One region of the Brevibacillus sp. AF8 genome, then DNA from elsewhere that is predicted to be linked to it. Evidence: a T-box and tRNA genes for the amino acid it is inferred to sense, from the RefSeq annotation. Region 1 holds a T-box; the other regions hold tRNA genes.
What was found. The T-box of region 1 lies ahead of leuS (leucine--tRNA ligase). A T-box ahead of a tRNA ligase gene usually reads a tRNA of that ligase, here a tRNA-Leu.
Positions count from the first base shown of each region.

Region 2: it encodes a tRNA-Leu, which carries the amino acid that the T-box ahead of leuS (leucine--tRNA ligase) is inferred to sense. The anticodon was not compared.
Region 3: it encodes a tRNA-Leu, which carries the amino acid that the T-box ahead of leuS (leucine--tRNA ligase) is inferred to sense. The anticodon was not compared.

Region 1 is NZ_JAGQDN010000016.1:46,430-53,566, forward strand. Features, by position in the region: gene KB186_RS19495 (shikimate dehydrogenase) at 1-724, shown strand, start outside; gene yhbY (ribosome assembly RNA-binding protein YhbY) at 754-1,044, shown strand; gene KB186_RS19505 (nicotinate-nucleotide adenylyltransferase) at 1,059-1,652, shown strand; gene yqeK (bis(5'-nucleosyl)-tetraphosphatase (symmetrical) YqeK) at 1,636-2,226, shown strand; gene rsfS (ribosome silencing factor) at 2,226-2,582, shown strand; gene KB186_RS19520 (class I SAM-dependent DNA methyltransferase) at 2,589-3,338, shown strand; T-box leader at 3,378-3,622, shown strand; gene leuS (leucine--tRNA ligase) at 3,797-6,214, shown strand; gene comER (late competence protein ComER) at 6,308-7,137, opposite strand, start outside.
Region 2 is NZ_JAGQDN010000023.1:89,589-96,725, reverse strand. Features, by position in the region: gene KB186_RS23960 (chymotrypsin family serine protease) at 1-557, shown strand, start outside; gene KB186_RS23955 (protoglobin domain-containing protein) at 563-2,284, opposite strand; gene fosB (metallothiol transferase FosB) at 2,439-2,891, opposite strand; gene KB186_RS23945 (hypothetical protein) at 2,962-3,186, opposite strand; gene KB186_RS23940 (IseA DL-endopeptidase inhibitor family protein) at 3,322-3,828, shown strand; tRNA gene KB186_RS23935 (tRNA-Pro) at 3,945-4,021, shown strand; tRNA gene KB186_RS23930 (tRNA-Leu) at 4,038-4,120, shown strand; gene KB186_RS23925 (response regulator) at 4,285-5,400, shown strand; gene KB186_RS23920 (23S rRNA (pseudouridine(1915)-N(3))-methyltransferase RlmH) at 5,500-5,973, shown strand; gene KB186_RS23915 (ATP-binding protein) at 6,055-7,137, shown strand, end outside.
Region 3 is NZ_JAGQDN010000001.1:518,179-525,315, reverse strand. Features, by position in the region: gene KB186_RS01925 (efflux RND transporter periplasmic adaptor subunit) at 1-753, shown strand, start outside; gene KB186_RS01920 (cytochrome c biogenesis CcdA family protein) at 958-1,668, shown strand; gene KB186_RS01915 (TlpA family protein disulfide reductase) at 1,692-2,225, shown strand; gene KB186_RS01910 (hypothetical protein) at 2,397-2,594, shown strand; gene KB186_RS01905 (YycC family protein) at 2,881-3,051, shown strand; gene KB186_RS01900 (thioredoxin family protein) at 3,079-3,645, shown strand; gene KB186_RS01895 (hypothetical protein) at 3,712-4,029, shown strand; tRNA gene KB186_RS01890 (tRNA-Tyr) at 4,122-4,206, shown strand; tRNA gene KB186_RS01885 (tRNA-Leu) at 4,252-4,333, shown strand; gene edeQ (edeine self-resistance N-acetyltransferase EdeQ) at 4,492-4,929, opposite strand; gene edeP (edeine non-ribosomal peptide synthetase EdeP) at 5,228-7,137, shown strand, end outside.

The DNA of each region.
Region 1 (7,137 bases):
AGAACCGGAAAATCTGGAAGATGCAGTCGCGGGTATTCGCGCGTTAGGCTTGAAAGGGATTAACGTCACGATCCCCCACAAGGTTGCGATCATGCCGATGCTGGATGAAATCGATCCGCTTGCCAAGCGAATCGGTGCCGTCAATACCGTCGTTTCTCGTGATGGACGCTTGATCGGCTACAACACAGATGGTATGGGCTATGTTCGTTCGCTTGTGGAAGAGACGGGAATCGTTCTTGAAAAGCAAGTGGTAACCATGGTAGGGGCTGGTGGCGCTGCCCGTGCAGTCGCGTTTACCTTGGCTGAACAAGGAGTCAAGGAAATTCGCATCATCAATCGTTCCAGGGAAAGAGCCGCGGTATTGGCTGAGCATGTCGGAACGATTGTACCTACGAAAATCGTAGAACAGGGCGAAGGGGAAGCAGCTATCGCGGACTCATCGCTGTTGATCAATACGACATCGATCGGAATGCTGCCAAACGTACAGGAGACCCCTGTGCCAGCAGAATGGCTTCATTCTGGTTTAACTGTTAGCGATCTGATTTATAACCCGCTCGAAACACGTCTGCTCAAAGAAGCGCGTGCCATCGGAGCCACTGTTCATTCCGGAATCGGTATGTTCGTGAATCAAGGTGCACTGGCATTCGAACTGTGGACGGGCGAACGAGCACCGACTGGGGTTATGCGTGAGGTCGTCTTGCAACAATTAAAGAAAACAACCTGATTGGCAGGATGTAAAAGGAGGCATTGCCGATGTTGACTGGCAAGCAAAAGCGCTTTTTGCGCGCAGAAGCACATCATCTCACCCCTATTTTCCAAGTTGGAAAAGGCGGCGTAAATGAAAACATGATCACGCAGATCAAAGAAGCGTTAGAAGTACGTGAATTGATCAAGGTAGCGATTTTGCAAAACAATAATGACGATAAACATCAAGTGGCAGAAGATCTGGCAGCAGGTGCTGGAGCAGAGCTTGTGCAGTTGATTGGCCATACAGTTGTCTTGTACAAAGAGTCCCGGGAGAACAAGACGATCAAGCTGCCATAAGTGACCTGCATGCGATGAGACAGCCAATCAAGCAAGTAGGGATCATGGGAGGAACGTTTGACCCGATTCATTGCGGGCACTTGCTGGCGGCTGAACAAGCCAGAGAGCAAGCGGGGCTGGATGAAGTCTGGTTTATGCCTACACACGTTCCACCGCACAAAAAGAGAGAGAGTCTGACGCTGGCGCATCACCGCTTGCAAATGGTTCAGCTTGCCGTGTCTGATTATGAAGTCTTTCGTGTAACAGATGTGGAGTTCGAAAGAAAAGGCCCATCGTACACGTATGATACGATGGCTCAGCTCATCAGGCAGTTCCCGGATTGCCGGTTTTCCTTTATCATGGGGGGAGATATGGTAAAAATCTTGCCCAAATGGTACCAGTACCAAGAGCTGATTCATATGGTACGCTTTATAGGTCTGGCGAGGCCAGGAACCGAACTGGACCTGAAATCGAGCGAGGACGTCACATTTGTGGAGATGCCTGTTTGGGACATTTCCTCCACGATGATTCGCGAGAAGGTAGCTGCCAGGAAAAGCATCCGTTATCTTGTACCTGATGCCGTGGAGCGCTATATAAAGGAGAACCGAATCTATGAAACTTTTGGATAATCGGGAAGAGCTTCTCGTTCGCGTACGGCAACAAATGCATGAAAAACGCTACAAGCACACGCTAGGGGTCGCTGCGTCGGCTCGCGAACTGGCTGAGAGATTCGGGGCTGATCCCGACAAAGCCGAGCTTGCTGGACTGTTGCACGATTACTGTAAGTGCTGGCCAGTGGAAAAAATGTTTGAGATACTCGTTCGCCACGATATGCCTACAGAGCTTTTGGAAGGGGAAAAAGAGCTGTGGCACGCCTTTGCAGCAGCGATTGTGATCCAGACAGATCTAGGCGTAACGGATGCAGATATTTTACAAGCCGTTCGCTACCATACAACGGGTCGGGCTGGCATGTCCCTGTTAGAAAAAGTCGTTTGTGTGGCAGACTATATAGAACCGAACCGAGTTTACCCTGGTGTCGATTTTATTCGCGCCAAAGCCATGTATGATTTGGATGCCGCCCTGGCCCTCGCCTTGGGAGGCACGATTCAATTTTTGATAGAGAAGCAAAAGACGGTTTTCCCGTTGACATTGACGGCATATAACGATTTGGTTTCCCGCAAAGGGAGAGAAGGAGGGTTTTGATGGTTAAAACAGTAGAAGATTTGGCCCAATTGATTGTGAAGGCAGCGGAGGACAAGAAAGCAGAGAACTTGAAGGTGCTCGATATTAAAAAGCTGTCCGTGATCGCAGACTATTTCATGATTTGCCACGGAAACAACGAGCGTCAAGTACAGGCAATTGTTCGCGAAATCCGTGACCAAGCCCACAAAAACGGCTTTGACGTCCGCGGTATCGAGGGAGCGGATGAAGGTCGCTGGGTACTGGTTGATCTGGGCGATATCGTCATTCATGTTTTCCATCGCGAAGATCGCGAGTTTTACAACCTGGAGCGCCTGTGGAAGGACGCAGAGGAAGTTTCCTTCAGCGAGCAAGGGTAAGGTCAGATGGCATACGCACACATGGCCGCTGTATATGACAGGCTGATGGCGGATACTCCTTATGACCAGTGGCTCGACTGGGTCGAGCGTCATTGGGCAAAGGGAGAGAAGCCTGTGCGGGTCATTGATCTTGGTTGTGGGACGGGCACGATTGCGATCCCACTCGCCAAGCGGGGATACCGCGTTACTGGAGTGGATCTCTCTACAGAAATGCTTGCGATTGCCTATGACAAAATGAGGCAGGAGCAAGTGGATGTAGCGTGGGTGGAGCAGGATATGCGGGAGCTGTCCTTGCCGGAAGCGGATGCGGTCATCTCCTTGTGTGATTCATTGAGCTATCTTACAGAGGAAGCGGATGTGCAGGAAACGTTCAAGCGCGTTTTCGCTCATCTCGCGCCTGGTGGGAGCTTTCTGTTTGATGTGCACAGTCCGTACAAGATGCTGCACATTTTCGGAGACGAGACGTTCACACATGTAGAAGATGAAGTTTCGTACATTTGGCAATGTTTTTGCGACCCACTGCGTCTCGAGGTAGAGCATCAGTTAACGTTTTTCATTCGTCAGCCAAACGGATTGTACGAGCGGATGGAAGAAGAGCATTGGCAACGGGCTTATCAGCCTGTCCAACTGTTGCGCTGGCTGACAGATGTCGGCTTCACAGACATCGTCATCACTGCTGATTACTCGGATATGCCGCCACAAGAAGCGAGTGAGCGCCTATTTTTCTCAGCCCGCAAGCCGAAAAGTTTGACATGATTGGTTCGGATTGACTATAATGGCGTTATAACTACAGATTTCGACGCGTTTAAGAGGAATAGTAGGTATAGGATTCGAGCACTCACAGAGAGTTGACGGATGGTGCAAGTCAACCCGAATCTATCTGAACTCACCTCCCAGCACTTGCCCCCAAGGTCATTTACGCCATGATTGTGTAAGGGTGAGCGGCTTATCCCCGATACGGATGAAACAAGTGGGTGAATGCTTGTCATTTGCCAATCTGGGTGGTACCGCGGGAATGTAAACAACCTCTCGTCCCTTTCGCAAGAGCGATCTGGGATGTGAGGTTTTTTTATAATATCGGAAAGTATATTCTTCTTTGGGTTTCTTCCCGATATTACGGAAAACATTCCGCTCATACGCGATCGCTCAACCTTGAGCAATCCTCGATAGAGGTTTTCTTATTTTCACCTATTTTAAGATGGGAGTGCTTTACCATGGTATTCAGTCATCAAAATGTCGAAAAGAAGTGGCAGCAATATTGGGAGCAGAACAAGACCTTCAAAACCTCCGAGGATGAAGGCAAGAAAAAGTTTTACGCACTCGACATGTTCCCGTATCCATCTGGAGCTGGCCTGCACGTAGGACATCCAGAGGGCTATACGGCTACTGATATTTTGTCCCGCATGAAGCGGATGCAAGGATATAACGTTCTCCATCCAATGGGCTGGGATGCGTTTGGTTTGCCAGCGGAGCAATACGCGCTCGATACAGGAAACGATCCAGCGGAATTCACCGAGCACAATATTAACACCTTCCGCCGCCAAATTAAGTCGCTCGGATTTTCCTACGACTGGGATCGCGAAATCAATACGACCGATCCGAACTACTACAAGTGGACACAGTGGATTTTTACGAAGCTGTATGAGCACGGCTTGGCTTATATTGACGAAGTAGCTGTAAACTGGTGCCCTGCTTTGGGAACGGTTTTGGCAAACGAAGAAGTCATTGACGGAAAAAGTGAGCGTGGCGGACACCCAGTAGAACGCCGCCCAATGAAGCAATGGGTCCTGAAAATTACTGCATATGCGGAAAGACTGCTCGCTGACCTGGATGAACTGGATTGGCCAGAGAGCATCAAGGAAATGCAACGCAACTGGATCGGTCGTTCTGAAGGGGCAGAAGTAACCTTTGGTATCGAAGGTCATGACGAAACCTTTACCGTCTTTACGACTCGTCCAGACACTCTCTACGGAGCAACTTATGCGGTACTGGCTCCTGAGCACAAGCTGGTTGAGCAAATTACCGTACCAACTCAAAAAGAAGCAGTGGAAGCGTACCTGGATCAAGCGAAACGCAAGAGCGATCTGGAGCGTACTGATCTGGCGAAAGAAAAGACAGGAGTATTTACCGGAGCGTATGCGATCAACCCGGTTAACGGCGAGCGTCTGCCAATCTGGATTGCAGATTATGTGCTGATCAGCTACGGAACAGGCTCCATCATGGCAGTTCCAGCGCACGATGAACGCGACTATGAGTTCGCGAAAACGTTTGATCTGCCAATCAAGCAAGTAATCGCTGGTGGTGATATCTCCAAGGAAGCATATACTGGCGACGGAGAGCACATCAACTCCGGCATGCTCGATGGTTTGAACAAAGAACAGGCTATCAGCAAAATGATCGAGTGGCTGGAAGCGGAAGGCAAAGGAAATCGCAAGGTAACGTACCGACTGCGCGACTGGCTGTTCAGCCGTCAACGCTACTGGGGTGAGCCAATTCCGATTCTCCATCTGGAAGACGGCACGATGAAAGTCGTTCCGGAATCCGAACTGCCAATCATGTTGCCAAAAACAAAAGAAATCAAACCATCCGGTACAGGTGAATCGCCATTGGCAAACATCTCGGAGTGGGTTAACACTATCGATCCGGAAACAGGCATGAAAGCACGTCGTGAGACAAACACGATGCCGCAATGGGCGGGTAGCTGCTGGTACTTCCTGCGCTTCATCGATCCACACAACGACAAGGCATTGGCTGATCCAGACAAACTGAAAGAATGGCTGCCAATCGACATTTACATTGGTGGTGCAGAGCACGCGGTACTGCACTTGCTCTACTCTCGCTTCTGGCACAAGTTCCTGTACGATATCGGTGTCGTACCAACCAAGGAACCATTCCAAAAGCTGTTTAACCAAGGGATGATCTTGGGTGAAAACAACGAGAAAATGAGTAAATCCAAAGGCAACGTCGTAAATCCTGACGATATCATCAACAGCCATGGTGCCGACACACTGCGCATGTACGAAATGTTCATGGGACCACTGGATGCTTCGATCGCTTGGTCGACAAAAGGCTTGGATGGTGCACGCCGCTTCTTGGATCGTGTATATCGTCTGTTTGTGGGCGACAACGGTGAACTGAACGAAAAAATCGTGGAAACCTCCAACGTGGCTGGCATGGAGCGCGTGTACCACCAAACTGTGAAAAAAGTAACAGAAGACTACGAGGGCCTGCGATTCAATACAGGTATCTCTCAGTTGATGGTATTCGTCAACGAAGCATACAAAGCGGAAGTTCTGCCGAAGAAATTCATGGAGGACTTTGTGAAAATGCTGTCTCCTATCGCTCCGCACTTGGGTGAAGAGCTATGGGAAAAACTCGGTCACAGCGAGAGTCTGGCTTACGCAGCATGGCCTACGTATGACGAAGCGAAGCTGGTTGAAGACGAGGTAGAAATCGTCCTGCAAATTAACGGTAAAAACAAAGAGAAGCTGCTCATCGCTTCTGATTCGACCAAAGAACAGATGGAAGAGATGGCGAAAAACAACGAGATGATTAAAGAGCTGATTGAAGGAAAAACGATCGTCAAAGTCATCGCTGTTCCAGGCAAACTGGTGAATATCGTCGTTCGTTAAGAAAAGGACGGCACGGAAATAAGAAGAGGAGTGGGGCCTGCGAGTGACAGGTATCCACTCCTTTTTTTGTAAATATCGCTTCTTCGTTTTGCGCTAATGCGGCTGATTGTTTAAATTTCGTGCAACCAGTTCCTGATCCTCGGCAAACTTCGCTTGTGTGCGGCGAAACACTTGGGCGAAAAGCCCGGGAATCCCGTCTTGCAAAGGAATCAGACCTTCCCCCGTAATTCCACCGGGCACGCAGACCCTCTTTTGCAAAGTAGGGAGGGTGAATGCTTCTTCGCGTAAAAGATCTGCCATTCCAATTAGCATTTGCGTGGTCATGTAAGTAGCAGCTTCTGCGGAAATGCCAGTTTCTTCAACAGCTTCTTGAATCATTTGCTGCAAAATATAGCTGATAAACGCAGGACCACAACTGACAATGTCAGAAGTAATTCGTAAAAATGGCTCCGAAATCTCTACAGGGGAGCTAATGTGGGCAAACAGACTTCGTATAAAATGACGTTGTTCCTCTTGGATACGTGATCCAAATTCACATAAGCTGACTCCGCTCATTACAGCATTTGTTATTGAAGGAACAACTCTGGCAACGGCACAAGGAACTTGAGACTCCAAATCGGCCAGCTTGATCGGACTGGTGATCGTAATCAACAGGTGTTCCGGCGTTAGTGCGGGAGCAATTTGTTCGAGCATCACGCTATATTCCAGTGGCTTGACGCACAGAACGATTGTAGCAGCTTCTTTGACCAAATCGGCATTACTGTGCGCGACAATGAGCCCGGGATGTTTTTCTGCCAGTTGCTGCGCCTTCGCAGGGGTTCTGTTGCTGATAATGATATGACCAGGACTAAGCGCCTTGGCCGACAGCAATGATTCAATCAAGATACTGCCCATGCTGCCCGTACCAATGAACCCAATTCTAT
Region 2 (7,137 bases), on a different contig from region 1:
TGGATGCAGCGATTAGTATCCCTACTTCCAATCGACTCCTTGCCCCTCGTTATGCAACAGTGGGCAGAGTACCAGGTGTAATTCGCTCGTATGGCATCGGGCGTAGATTGAAAAAGGTGGGCCGTTCATCAGGGCTGGCATGGGGAACGGTTGAATCGATCCACACTGATATTGATGTGAGTTACGGGAACTACGGAGGACTGGGGACCATCCGTTTTCAGAATCAGACGGTCATCAGAAGTACGGTTCCCATCTCCTTGCCTGGAGATTCCGGCTCTGTTTGGCTGACTGCGGGCAATTACGCGGCGGCTGTGAATTTTGCTGGTTCAGCCAATGGGAGGCTCTCGATTTCGTATCCGGTTGTCTGGGCATTGCAAGCGTTTGGCGTCGGGATAGCAAGAGCAGCAGGGAGAGCCGGCAGGTCGGTTCCTAAAGCCAAAAGAGTCAGGCAAACAAACGCTCGCACTAGACCGCTATCTCCCGGGGAGTTAAACCGTGTCCAAACAAAAAAAGCTGCCTCCAAAAGGCAGCCTGGCAAGAAAAAGCGAAATAGATAATAGCATTAGGAAACTTCTTCGGCTAACTGATCCAGTACGTTGAGAATGCGTTGTGAGATATCTTCTAGCGTATCAAACGTAGCTTCTGCTTCCTCTAGTTTTCCTTGCTTGACGAAGTGGTAAATCCGCCGAACCGTTTCGTGGAACTGTCGATGAGGTGCTTCTAATTGCTTGAAAGAGGGCAAGGTGCTCAAGGAAGGATTGTTCAGGGCCTCGTCATACCAAATCCCCAAGCGGCATTGATGATGGTCGACGATTTCCTTTTCATCAATGTGGTGATACCCAAGCATGAAGTTGTACAGCCACCATCTCCATAAGAGATGATCGGTTTTTACGATTCGCAAATAATGCTTGGTCTTTAATTGGCTCGTTTGTGTGATGCTCAGCTTGTGAAGGCTGTTAATGCCAGCGCCAACATCATAGACGTTTTTACCTACATTTGAGACGTGCGAAGAGACCTGCTCCATATTCGTCAGGACTTGCGATATGCGCATTGAAATATCATCTGTGGCAGCAGACTGCTCTTGTGCCAATGCTGCGATGTGTCCGGTGGAATGCCCGACAGTCTCAATGTTTTGCACAATATCTCCTAGTATCCTTATCGCATCCCGTGTCTGAATCATTTTATCGTTAAAATGGTCGCTCATGAGAGTGGCCGTTTCTTTTACCTGGACAGCTTCATTCTGAACGTTGGTGATTGTGGTTGTAATGCTTTGAACGGATTGCTTGGTCTGTTCTGCGAGCTTTCGTACTTCATCTGCCACGATAGCAAAGCCCCGCCCGTGTTCGTTGGCACGAGCTGCCTCAATCGACGCATTTAATGCAAGCAGATTGGTTTGATCGGCTATATTGCGGATGACTTGGACAACCTGAGAAACTTCTGCGATGGATGTCATTAATTGAGAAGTTTTTGTTTGCATCTCTTGGAACTCCTCTGCCATGGAAAGAAAGCTGGTTAATGACTCTTGGATAATATCCTTGCCCATCGCCGCTTGCTCGATTGTAGTAGAAGCACTCTCTGCGACAGAGACGGCTGATTGAGCCACTTTTTGCACAGATTCACTTAGTTGCTCAGCAGCAGATCCCACATTGCCAGCTTCCTCAGTCGTATCCTCAAGCGTGTCCAGCACATGCTTGAATTTATCGATCTTAATCACTAACTCCAGAACTTCGCCCAGGCGATCAATGACTTTGTAATCATTGTCTTCCTGATACGATTGGAGGACAATTTGCGAATCAAGCGTGATGATCTTCAGGAGTGCCAACAGGACAGAAGATAATTCCTGGGGACGCTTCGAATAGGTGTTGACGATTGCGGGAATCAAATATTCATAGACCCGCAAGTAAGAGCCCGTATACCATTCTGGCGCAAGTCCAATTTTGCTGTGGACCTCTCCGATTTTCTTGCGCCCGGCAACATAGGCCTCGTCTAGTTTGGCGTGTGGAAGCGATTGCAAATAGTGACGAAAGGAAACGGCCAATCGGTCAACCGTCGTATGCGTTTCGATCGTCTGCATAAGATGGGAATATTGGCGAAGCATGTGGTAATGACGTTCTGTAATGGCCTCTAGGTGTTCTGTTAGGAGTGGTTCAATTTGTTTCAGCCGATCAAGGTCTGTCTGATTCATTTGCAAAAAATGAACCTTCCCCGTTAGCTGATCGGACATTTGGACATCGCTTTTTTGAATTGAGGCGGTAACGGTCTGGACGCCACGCTTACCAAACATAAAATCCCTCCATATGTTTACGAAAAACGGGCCTATTCACAAGGGGAATAGGCCATAAGTACTTTATAGATTATAGCATTCACGTATGGGGTTGAATCTTTGGAACTATTATGATTTTGTGAAAAGAATGTTAAGAAATGGGCAACATCATCAATTATTCAAAAAAGTTCATGTGATGCTTTTCGTCCCGGTAGTAAGCGAGACGGTCCTGGAGAGTGCCTGTATGTAATTCGAACTTATGCCCATCAGGGTCGGTGAAATAAATGGAGCGCTTATCCCGCTCCGAACGATCCCGTCCATGCAAAATGGTAACGCCATGCTTTTCCAAGTGAGCGTACCACTCGTCAAATGACTCTTCTGTGATAGTGAAGGCCATGTGTGTATAGGAGTGAGCAATTTCATTGCGTGGGATGTCAGGTTCCTCGTTTAGCGCCAACCAGTAGCCATTTAAGTCAAAGTAAGCCAGCTTGCGACCTCGTACGAGTGGTTTGGCATGCAGGACATCCCGGTAAAAACAAAAAGATTTTTCCAGATTAGAGACAGAGAAAAGCAAATGATTCAATCCTTGGAGTTGCGGCAATACGTCCCCCACCTTTTTAGCATTCATCTTGCAACTATTGCTATTGTATGGGGAAAACAGGCAAACCACCAGTCATTCCGGGTCTGCCTGCATGTGTTTAGGATTGACTTTGTTGAGCTTGCGCTTGGGTTTGCAGCGAGGATTGGACTTGGGACACCATCGTTTGCGCTTGGGCAATTTCCTGTGACGCTTGTTTCAAGGCTTCTTCGGCGAGCTGTGGATTGGCTGCAGATTGCTCGATCGCTTGCGTAATCATATTTTTTGCCAGCGTGGTTGCTGCCTCTGCTTTTTTTAGTGAGTCAGTGTTAATTTGGCTAGGCATTGCTATACCTCCTGCGGGTTTTGATGATGGGAACACCGTATTAATTTGTCCCTCATGCAACGGTTTATGTATATGGATACGCGTCCAACCGTTTTCCTCCCGTGATGCATAGTCTGACAGGGGGAGGGACGTCAGATGAAAAAGCAATGGGTGCAGGTCATTCGATTGGCAGAGCAAGCATTCTTTACGATTATCTTTTCAGCGCATAAGCGGGTGGGGGATCGCGGAATTATTTTGCCAAAGCGGTTCAATTCCAAGTTGAAAATTCGCCGTTTCCTGCAAAAATTCATGACCCCTTGTCTGGCAAATCGAGTGATCGGCAATCTTGATTTGCGGCGAATAAACGGACGACTCGCGATCCCGGTAGGGGATACGATAGGGGCGCCACCGATTGTAAAATCACAGGTCCTGTCTTCGGGCAGCAAGCGTGCGACACTTGTGGTATGGTTTGCCTTCGATTCCAGTGATCGATTTTTCCGTGTGTATCAGTTGAAAAAGCTTCCAAATGGGCGTTGGATCATTGTAGGGCGTCATCCGCTGGATTATCCTTTTAACCTTCCGCAAGATTTCTTGAAACGGCAAATACCATGTGGGAAAATCTGTACTCCAAGAAGAGAGAAGTTCAATACCAGGAAAAAATGACTATATTCCAAAAAAATCCGGTATTGATATTGGTTCAATTTGACTGTATAGTATGTAAGTGTTGCGATACTTATCGGAAGTTGTCGAATGAGAGAAGGTCCGATATGGCTGGCAATCGGGAAGTAGCTCAGCTTGGTAGAGTACTTGGCTTGGGACCAAGGGGTCGCAGGTTCGAATCCTGTCTTCCCGACCATTTTCATTTTGAATAAGCCGGTATGGCGGAATTGGCAGACGCGCGCGACTCAAAATCGTGAGGGAAACCGTGGGGGTTCAAGTCCCTCTACCGGCACCAGCAATCTATACATATGGTTTTCGTTATAAGGTGGGGAACAGTGAGTAGGCCTGTTTCTCACTTTTTTTTGTTCTTACAATCATTGTCCATTATACCGACAATAGATAGGGAAGATTGTATGGAAGCATCAGGACAAACAAAGCCTGCCAAAGGAGAGGACGACAGTGATTAAGGTAATGATAGTGGAAGATGAAAAGCCTATCCTTGATCTCATGAAGCATGTCATCGGACAAAACGATCACTATACGATCGTTGGAGCATTCACACATCCACTAGAGGCTCTCGCTTGTCTGCCCGATCTATGCCCTGATGTGGCGTTCTTAGATGTAGAAATGCCAAAAATGAACGGACTTGAGCTAGGTTCCAAAATAAACGAGTTGTCTGAGCACACAAAAATTATTTTTACGACTGCCTATAAGCAGTACGCGTTGGATGCGTTTAAGGTATACGCGTTTGACTATATTTTAAAACCGATTACGCCTGCTGCCATTGAACGGGTGACGAATCGGTTAGTCAAACAGCTACAAATGACGACTCCGATCAAACATCCCATGAAGAATAGTTCCATCCAATGCTTTGGTGGTATGGACGTGCGCAATGCAGGAGGCGAAGTTGTGCGATGGCCAACGAGAAAGAGTGAGGAGCTGTTTGCCTACTTTCTCTGTCATCCCAGGGAGGATATCAGCAAGTGGCATCTGACTGATCTTTTATGGCCGGAGATGGACGAAAGCAGAGCCACGCATAACCTGCACAATACCATGTACCGCCTGAAGAAAATCATGAAAGAGCAAGAACTCGGCATCGATATACAAAAAACGGGTGAAGGTTATCTATTTCACCCGTTGGATCAGACGTACGATTTATTGGCATTCCAGCAATTCGATCTTGCTTCGTTAAAGGATAGGCAAAGCGCAAGAGGAGCCGAAAACTTGTGTGCAATGTACAAGGGAGCCCTTTTTGATCGCAAGGATTTCTTGTGGAAAGCCCCTCTGGAAGAACGGTATCGAAAAAAGTATACGGAGCTGGTGTGCAAACTGGTAGAGCTAGACATTGCCTCAGAGGAGTTGCCCAAGGCAGTGCGCAGGCTGGAAGAGTACTTGACGGTGTACCCTTTGCACGAGGAAATGAATGTCGCTTTGATGAGCATTTACGCAAGGGGCGAACAAAAACAGAAAATCGTCCAGCACTATGCCAAATTCGCTAATGCCTATCGCCAAGAGTGGGAAATGGATCCGCCTCAGGAGATAAGCGAGTGGGTGACGCGCGTGATTGGGCAGTGAGACAAGAAGCAGGAAGATATCATTACAACCACAGATCCTGTGAGAAGTTTGGGAGAACGAATTGCTATCATTCCAAGAAAAAGGAAGAAGGCGAGTTTCATGCAGTTCACCATAATATCTGTGGGAAAAATCAAAAATGATATCTTGCCGCGAGTGGAAGCATACAGCGAACGCTTGGCCGTGTATTGCAAAATGAACATCGTCGAAATTCCAGAAGATGACCGAATGGAAAAGATGAACAGCTCTGAAATCGAACAAGTGAGGCAGTTGGAAGGACAAAAAATTCTCGCGCAAGTCAAACAAGAACAGTATGTTATTGCCCTCACTGGAGAAGGAGAACTGTGGACCCCGAAGCGACTTTCTATGCAAATTGAAGATTTGTCGGCGGAGGGTCAAAATGAGATTATCTTTGTGATTGGCGGCTCATTTGGCTTATCAGAGGAAGTCTTGTTAAGGGCAAATGAGCGGTTGGCACTCCCAAAGAAAGCATATCCCTATCAGTTGGCGCGTTTGGTCGTGCTGGAACGTTTGTACAGAGCACTGCGAATCAGCTTGGGAGAGCCGCTTCGGTAGTCTCGTTCAACAAGAAGTTGATAATCGGCATAAGGAGTCTTGAAACTATATTCGAGCTCTGTAGGGGAAGGGGATACATTTTTGGAGCGAAGAAATTTCCTGATGCCTGCCGGGATTGGATTGGTTTTTTTACTTTCTATAGCAGTATTTATCGGGATTTATATACAAACCTTTCCTAGTCGGGACATGCCCATGGCGAAGCGGGGATTACTCGATTTGTCGAGCTGGGATTTTCAAAGCCAAGGCTTGGTCAATTTAGATGGGGAATGGGAGATATATCCGGGGGAATTGCTATCACCTGAAGATTTTCGACGAGGGCTACATGCAAATGTCTCGTATCTGGTCGTACCTGGGACGTGGAAGGGAGACCGTGTCATCGATAGTATCGACAGGAAAGGCGCTGCAACCTATCGATTACAAGTAAAGCTCCCAAAAGACGGGCAAATCTACGGATTGAAAACAAAAAGCATTCGGATGTCCCACCGATTATTCCTTAACGGAAACGAAGAGGGTGCGAGTGGACAGCCTGCTGTAGTGAGTGAAGCCCATCAACCAGGAAATACGCCCTATACCGTGTTTTTTTCCGCAGATGACAAGGATCTGGAGATTGTCATTCAAGTGGCGAATTTCATGTTTTTCACCGGGGGGATTGCGAGCTCTATCCAACTAGGTTTGGATGAGGATATTGCCATTTTAAACAGCACCTTGCTCGGAACAGATATCGCCTTTGTCGTAACACTGGGGATCATGGCTGCGTACCATCTTAGCTTTTATTTTCTCCGCTTGAGGGAGCGAACCTATTTATTTAGCGGCAGCTATATGATTCTTCTTGGTATTTATCACATGGTTTTTGGTGAGAAGGTGCTGCTGCAACTCTTTCCTTCGATTCCTTTCACAGTTGCATATAAGGCACAGGATGCCTCCCTATTTGCGAGTTCAATCTTACTCGCCCTATTTTTCTGTTCCATCGATACAAGGGTTCTATCCCGCAACTGGCTGGTGAAGCTGACAGCGCCCATTTTTCTCTACATTCTTGTCATTCTCGTCTTGCCGTACTCCTTCTATACGAATTTGAAAGGGCCTCTCTTGATTTATGTGCAAATCATTCATTTTTTCATAATGGGTAGGCTGATTTATTTATCTGGCAAGAGTCAGAGGGACTCG
Region 3 (7,137 bases), on a different contig from region 1:
TCTCAAGGAGCGATTTCCGCACAGCAGATGGAACAGGCAAACTCCCAACTGACAACGGCACAGACTTCTTATGATAACGCACAGCAGGCTTTACAATCTGCTGGGCAAAAAACGAGCGTGCAAGTTTCCGAAGCCTCTGTGCAGCAAGCCCAAGTGAGTCTGCAAAATGCTCGTGAGCAATTGGCGAATGCAACTGTGACGTCTCCGATCAACGGATATATTTCCAGCGTAAATGGCGCAGTTGGTCAAATGGCAGGTCAGCAGCCGGTTGTGGTTGTCGTTAACACGAATCCACTTCTGGTAAAAGCGAATCTGTCAGAAGCTGATATCACAAAAGTAAAAGTAGGGACTACTGTAAAAGTAAACGTACAATCATCAGGAAAAACGATTGATGCCAAAGTAACGGCGATGAGTCCAGTCATGGATTCACAGCTCAAGGCATACCCGGTGGAGATTACAATTCCAAACCCATCCAATGAGCTGAAGTCCGATATGGTTGTGAATGTGACCTTCCCATCGGTTGGGGAAAGCGGAGCGAAATCGATCGTTGTAACACGCGGTGCAGTTTTTGATCGCGATGGTAAACAGTATGTATTCAAGCTGGAAGGTGACATTGCAAAACAAGTCGAGGTCACTACAGGCAAATCTTCTAGTGATCAGATCGAAATTTTGACAGGCTTGTCTGCCGGCGATAAGATCGTGGTAAAAGGGCAAACACTGCTTCAAGATGGCGGTAAGGTTACGATTCAGTAAGAAAAAAAGAATAGCAGGAAAGGGGCGGAGTACATCCGCCTCTTTTTTGTGTACAATGGAAGTATTCATGAAGGGGATCTGAATGAGCTATTATACAAAGGAAAATGTCACGGATTTAAGACAAAGTGTCTTTGCTACTTTTGAAGGGGGAAAAGATTCGATACAATGAGAAGATAGTGGATAAAATACCCACCGGAGGTACATATGACTGGCGATATTACTGTCTTTTTGGCATTTGCAGCAGGTTTTCTCTCGTTTATTTCTCCTTGCTGCCTGCCGCTTTATCCGTCCTTTTTGTCTTACATAACTGGGGTAACGATTGATGAAGTAAGGAACGGGAGAGCGGTTTTTCGAAAGCAAGCCTTCTTGCATACCTTTTTCTTCATTGTCGGATTTTCGATCATTTTCGTTGCGCTTGGGTTGTCTACATCATGGATCGGAAGCTTGTTCACCGACCAGCAGGACTTGATTCGTCAATTGGGCGGTATTTTGCTTGCTGTTATTGGTTTCGTTATGCTTGGCGTGTTTAAAATGGATTGGATGATGCGTTCTTTTAAAATCGATTTAAAATCGAGACCATTGGGGTATACTGGGTCCATACTGGTGGGAATGACGTATGCAGCTGGATGGACACCTTGTGTGGGACCGATTCTTTCTGGCATTATCGTCATGGGCGTATCCAATCCTTCAAGCGCCTTGGCTTACACATTGGCGTATACACTCGGTTTCGCCATTCCGTTTTTTGTCATGACGTTCTTCATCAGTAAGGTGAAAGCGATTGTGAAGTATTCCGACCTGTTTATGAAAATCGGAGGAGCCATTATGATTTTGTTCGGTGTTCTTCTGTATACAGATAAACTGACGGATATTACACGCGTTCTCATTCAAATGTACGGAGGCTTTACGGGATTCTAACTCAGTAGGGCAGAGGTGACAAAATGAAAAAGCTGTTGCTCGCGGTGATCGTATTATTGGGCGTCGGACTTGCTGTGTGGGAAAAGCCTCAAGAAACAGCCGCAATCGTAGCAGAGGTTCAAAAACCGGAAGTTGGCTTTGCGGCTCCTCATTTTACACTGACCGGACTGGATCAGCAGACGTACAAGGTAGAAGGAAAAAGGGCGAAACCGTTGGTCTTGAATTTTTGGGCTTCCTGGTGTGGACCATGCAAGCTGGAAGCGCCTGATTTACAAAAAGTCTATGAAAAATACGGCGGACAGGTTGATATGTTTGGTGTGAACGTCACGAGCAATGACAGTCCGGAAGCAGCTATGGCCTTCGTCACCAACTACAAGCTGACATTTCCGATACCGATGGACGTAGCTGGAACTGTGTCGAACCGTTACAAGGTGATGGCATTCCCAACGACTTACTTGATTGACGCGGATGGGATCGTACGAAAGAAGATCATTGGCATGGTGGATGCTTCTACACTGGAGCTGGAACTGCGCCAGTTGTTAAGTCCAAAGCCATAATGAAGTCACATAAGTCGCTGGGAGAGAATTCTCCGGCGGCTTTTTCTATTTGTGATATGTATGACAAGGCCCATTTTGCAGGTGAATATCTTGATTTTGTATGCTTGCCTAAAGAGCGGGGGTTCTCTCCTTCATAGACTGGAGTGATCCAGGGCAAAGGGAGGAAAACAGATGGCCAAGGGCAAAAAGATCAAGAAGAAGAATACGCGACAGCACCCCAATCAAGTACAGATGAAAATCGTAACATCCCATACATGTCAAGTATGCAAGCAGCAATGTGCACGAGGTTTGGCATATATGGAGCAGATGTCCCAGCCCGGCGCGATCGGCTTTGGTGTACCATGTATCCTTACTAAGCAAAAGCCATAGTTCGTCCTTTTCCATTGTGCGGGATATTCTGTTCACGAGATAGTCCCTTCGCGTACGGTGAGCAGGGATCAAACAGCCTGACTCCATTTTGGAGCTACCTATGGGTGGCTCTTTTTTAATTTTTCATTAAGAATTGGCCTGAGCAAATGTGAAAGAGAGGATCAGTAGAGCCAACATGTTACAAAGGTTAAAGGCTCTCAAGTGCCAGGCTTGTATGCTGGCAGGTTTAACGGCTGTGTATTATACTGAAGGGACTGATAAAAGCAAGGGAAAGGAGCAAAATAACATGCGTCCATTACAAATATCACCGGAGACCGCTGTCAAGCTGGCGGAAGCGCTTCAGGTACCCTTGGAGCGTCTCATGCACATGCCGCAGCACATCTTGTTGCAAAAAATGATGGAGCTGGCGAATCAAGAAAAGGAAGCAAACGAAGCAACGGATAAAACCCAAGAATAGGCGAGCGATACAAAAGGAGGAGAAAAGATGGGGGCAAACGTAGCACATAAATTCCGTACGGGGCTTAAGCCACAGGCGTTTGTGGAAAGCATGACGAAAAATCAGGATACATACCAAAACTGGTCGGATGCATTTTCATGGGAGGATGAACAAGAACGTGCTTTTTTTGCCTCTCTCCAGCATCGTGATGACCTCAGATGTTTGATTTTGGCTGCAGATTGGTGTGGCGACGTCGTTCGCAACTTGCCAGTCGTCTTACATGCCCTGAAAGAAACGGACATGCCAGTGGAAATTATGGTGATGGAAGAACACCTCGATCTGATGGATGAGTTTCTTACGATGGGAGGTCGGGCGATCCCTGTTGTTATTTTCGCAGACACGGGTGGTCATGTTCTTGCCAAATGGGGACCGAGACCAAAGCATGTCCAAGCTGTCATGACGGCATTCAAACAAGATAACCCGGACCGAACCGCAACGGATTATGAAGACAAGATCAAGGTAGCGCGTGCCGAAATGCTTGAGCAGTATGGAGAAGGCACTGGCTATCAACAAGTGATTGTCAAAGAACTGAGAGAGCTACTTTCCTCGATCTAACGATCATATCAAAAACAGGGCGGAGTCCCGGCTCCGTCCATTTTCATGCAGAAGGGCTGAATATTCATGTATTACTACGGCAATGAAACCATTATGTCCTTGGAGCAGGTGCTTCGCTTAAAAGCATCGGAAGTTCGAATCCTGGAGTGGGTACGTACCTACGAGTTTTTAGAAAACAGTTATGGGATCGATGAAGCCGTTCCCTACTTCTTGGAGATAAAATGTGAAGAAGGGCATGTCAAGATTCGCAAAAACCGCATACTAGAATTCCCGGAATACTCCTGTGAGGGAGAAGCAACATTTCAAGAAGTAGACGAAGCATTGCGTGTCTTTCACGAGTGGGCACAGGAGATTTTGGCGCAAAAAGATAGTCAATTTAAATAAATATATTGACGTCAAACAAAGTTCATGATAAATTAATAAATGTCGCTTCTGGTTGAAGAGAGTAGACGCAGAAGATAGACAGCACATATTGTGGGGAGATAGTGAAGTGGCTAAACACGGCAGACTGTAAATCTGCTCCCTCCGGGTTCGGCGGTTCGAATCCGTCTCTCCCCACCATTGATTTTCTTTCGAAGATGTGCTAATTTATTCATAGTTTCACTTGCCGGTGTGGCGGAATGGCAGACGCGCGCGACTCAAAATCGTGAGGGAAACCGTGGGGGTTCAAGTCCCTTCACCGGCACCATATCAAAACGAATGCACACTAACCATGATGTTTACAGACACATGGAAGGTGTGCTTTTTTAATATACATACGGGAAACAATCCAAACAGCGGCGAGTCTAAGACTTGGTTTTCAGGTCTTAGGTCGCCGCTGTTCCCTTTTTGGGTAACGAAAACTCGCTAAAAATTTAATTCGGCAATCGTCTCGCCAAACAGAACCATACCATTTTTTTGAAATCCGAGTGAGGAGTAAAGGTTTTCGGCTGCGACGTTGGCTGGAGCATAACCAATGACAATTTTTTGACAATCTTCCTTTGCCTTCAAGATATCAATGACTTGCGCAATCGCAGCACGTCCGTAGCCTAGTCGTTGGTACTTCGCATCAATTAAGAGTCTGTAAATCCAGTAGTTGCCATCGTCAGGGTCAAGCCCATACATGACAAAGCCAACCATGGTGTCATCATGGTATATGGCCAAAGGAACAAATGTAGTTTGAAACTTTGATTCAGCGATGGAGTAGAGGTTCGGGGCAACAAACTCGCTCTGTTCGGGAGTAGGTTCCAGTTCAATACACTCTTCCCAGTTTTCCAAAGTTACTTCACGAAGTGTCACAGACATCTAATCACATTCATCCTTCCGAGGGCTTTTTGCCAATATATTACATTTTATCCTACGTGAAAAGACAGCCAAAATCAATAGAGTACACAAATTTTTTTCTATTTTATGCAGCGCTAGAGAAGGAGAACAAGGAATGGAATTCCCGTAATTTTCAGAAATAACAATTTATGGAAAATTCATTTGACACTACAGAAGAGTCATCTATATAGTTGAAATTGGAAGTATTTGTAATCGATTTGATTTTTTACCATGTCTGAATTGTGGTTACATCTGCACAATTCAGAAAGGGGGATATGCTTTGCGCCAGGATAAGAAGCAATGGAAGGTCGGTTATCCTTTAAGTCATCCACAAAAGCGTATCTGGTATACGGAAAAATTACATCCACAGCTTCCTATCCATACGTTAGGGGGGATGGTGAGGGTGCAAGGAAAGGTGAAGCTGGATGTACTGGAAGCCGCTATTCACCTGTTCATTCAAAAGAACGATACCTTGCGACTCAACTATCAGGAGGAAGAGACAGTCCTTCAGTTTGTTGGAGAGTACGAACCGCAGCCATTGCAGGTGTTTGATTTCAGACAGGAACAGAATGCGCCAGAGCGGTGCAGACAATTTCTGCAAGATTTGTTTACAAAGCCGTTTTCGATCGGACAAGAGCCTCTGTTCTACTTTTGTCTGATTCAACTGAGTGACGAAGAAGCGGGGTATTTTGTAAAGCTGCACCATTTGATTGCTGATGGTTGGTCTATTTCAATCATGACAGAACAAATTGCTCACTATTATGACACGTTGTTGGCAGGCGGTACCGTCCATGTAGGAGATGAACACGCTTATCAAACTCTTGTCGAAAGGGAGCATGCCTATTCTCAGACTGACAGATTTGAAAAGGACAAGCGATACTGGCGGGACAAGTTTCATAGCTTGCCCGTAATCACGACATTACAAAAGGCGACAGATACTACTGAAGGCAAGCGCAAAGTTTTTGCATTCAACCGCGAAGATTCGACAAGAATACGCCAGTTTGCAGACCAAATGAAATGCTCGCTAAATTCCTTGTTTGTGGCTCTCGTGAGTCTTTACCTGCAGCGCTGTACGAGGCAAGAAGAAATCGTGATCGGTACACCGCTGTTAAACCGTTCAGGCAAAGTGGAGCGCAAAATATTCGGGATGTTCACCAGCACTATGCCATTTCGTCTGGCAGTTCCGATGGAAATGGATGCTATCGATTATGTTAAATATGTCAACAGGGAACTCACTTCCTGTTATTTTCATCAGAAATATCCTTACGATTTGCTGGCTCAAGAGCTGGAGCTGAAGAAACATGGCTATGACAGCCTGTTTCAGATTTGTGTAAATTATTACAGCACGCAGTTGCCATTCACTCTTGGTGGCTACCCCGTGACTAATGAGGAGTTTTACAACGATCACCAGTTGTATTCGCTCCAAGTGATTATCAGAGAATGGGCAACAGATGAACAATTGACAATGGAATTGGACTATAAGATAGCCGAGTACACGGAAGAGGATATTGACCGAATAGCGGATCATCTCATAAGGCTTCTCCATCAGATGATCTCGATTCCAGAAGTACCGCTGTCCAATTTGAACTTCCTTGCTGACGAAGAGTTGGCACTACAACTCCATACGTGGAATGATACTGCTGCTTCCTATCCCAGCGAGAAGACGGTTGTCCAGTTGTTTGAAGAGCAAGTAATACGCTCACCACAGGGAGTTGCGTTGGAGTCAGAAGGGCGCACGCTGACATTTCAGGAACTACAGGATCAAGTGAATCGACTCGCTCAGTCATTGCGAAACCGAGGAGTTGGCCCTGGCGTAATTGTGGCGTTGCTGGCAGATCATTCGCCAGAGATGATCATCGGGCTGTTGGCAGTGCTAAAAGCTGGAGGGGCTTACCTTCCGATTGATCCTCAACTCCCTTCTCAGCGCATCGAATATCTGCTGTCTGATTCTGGAGCGGACCTGTTGCTTCGTCACACTTCGCGAACAGAGGATATTTCGTGGTCCAAAAAAATCCTAGAGCTTGGTGATTCGTCCCTGTATATAAAGGATGGCGCAACTCTGGAATTGGTTAGTCAGCCAGATGATTTGGCCTATGTCATTTATACATCAGGCTCTACTGGAAATCCGAAGGGAGTCATGGTTACTCATCGAGGACTGGTCAACTATATTTCGTGGGCGAAAGACCGCTA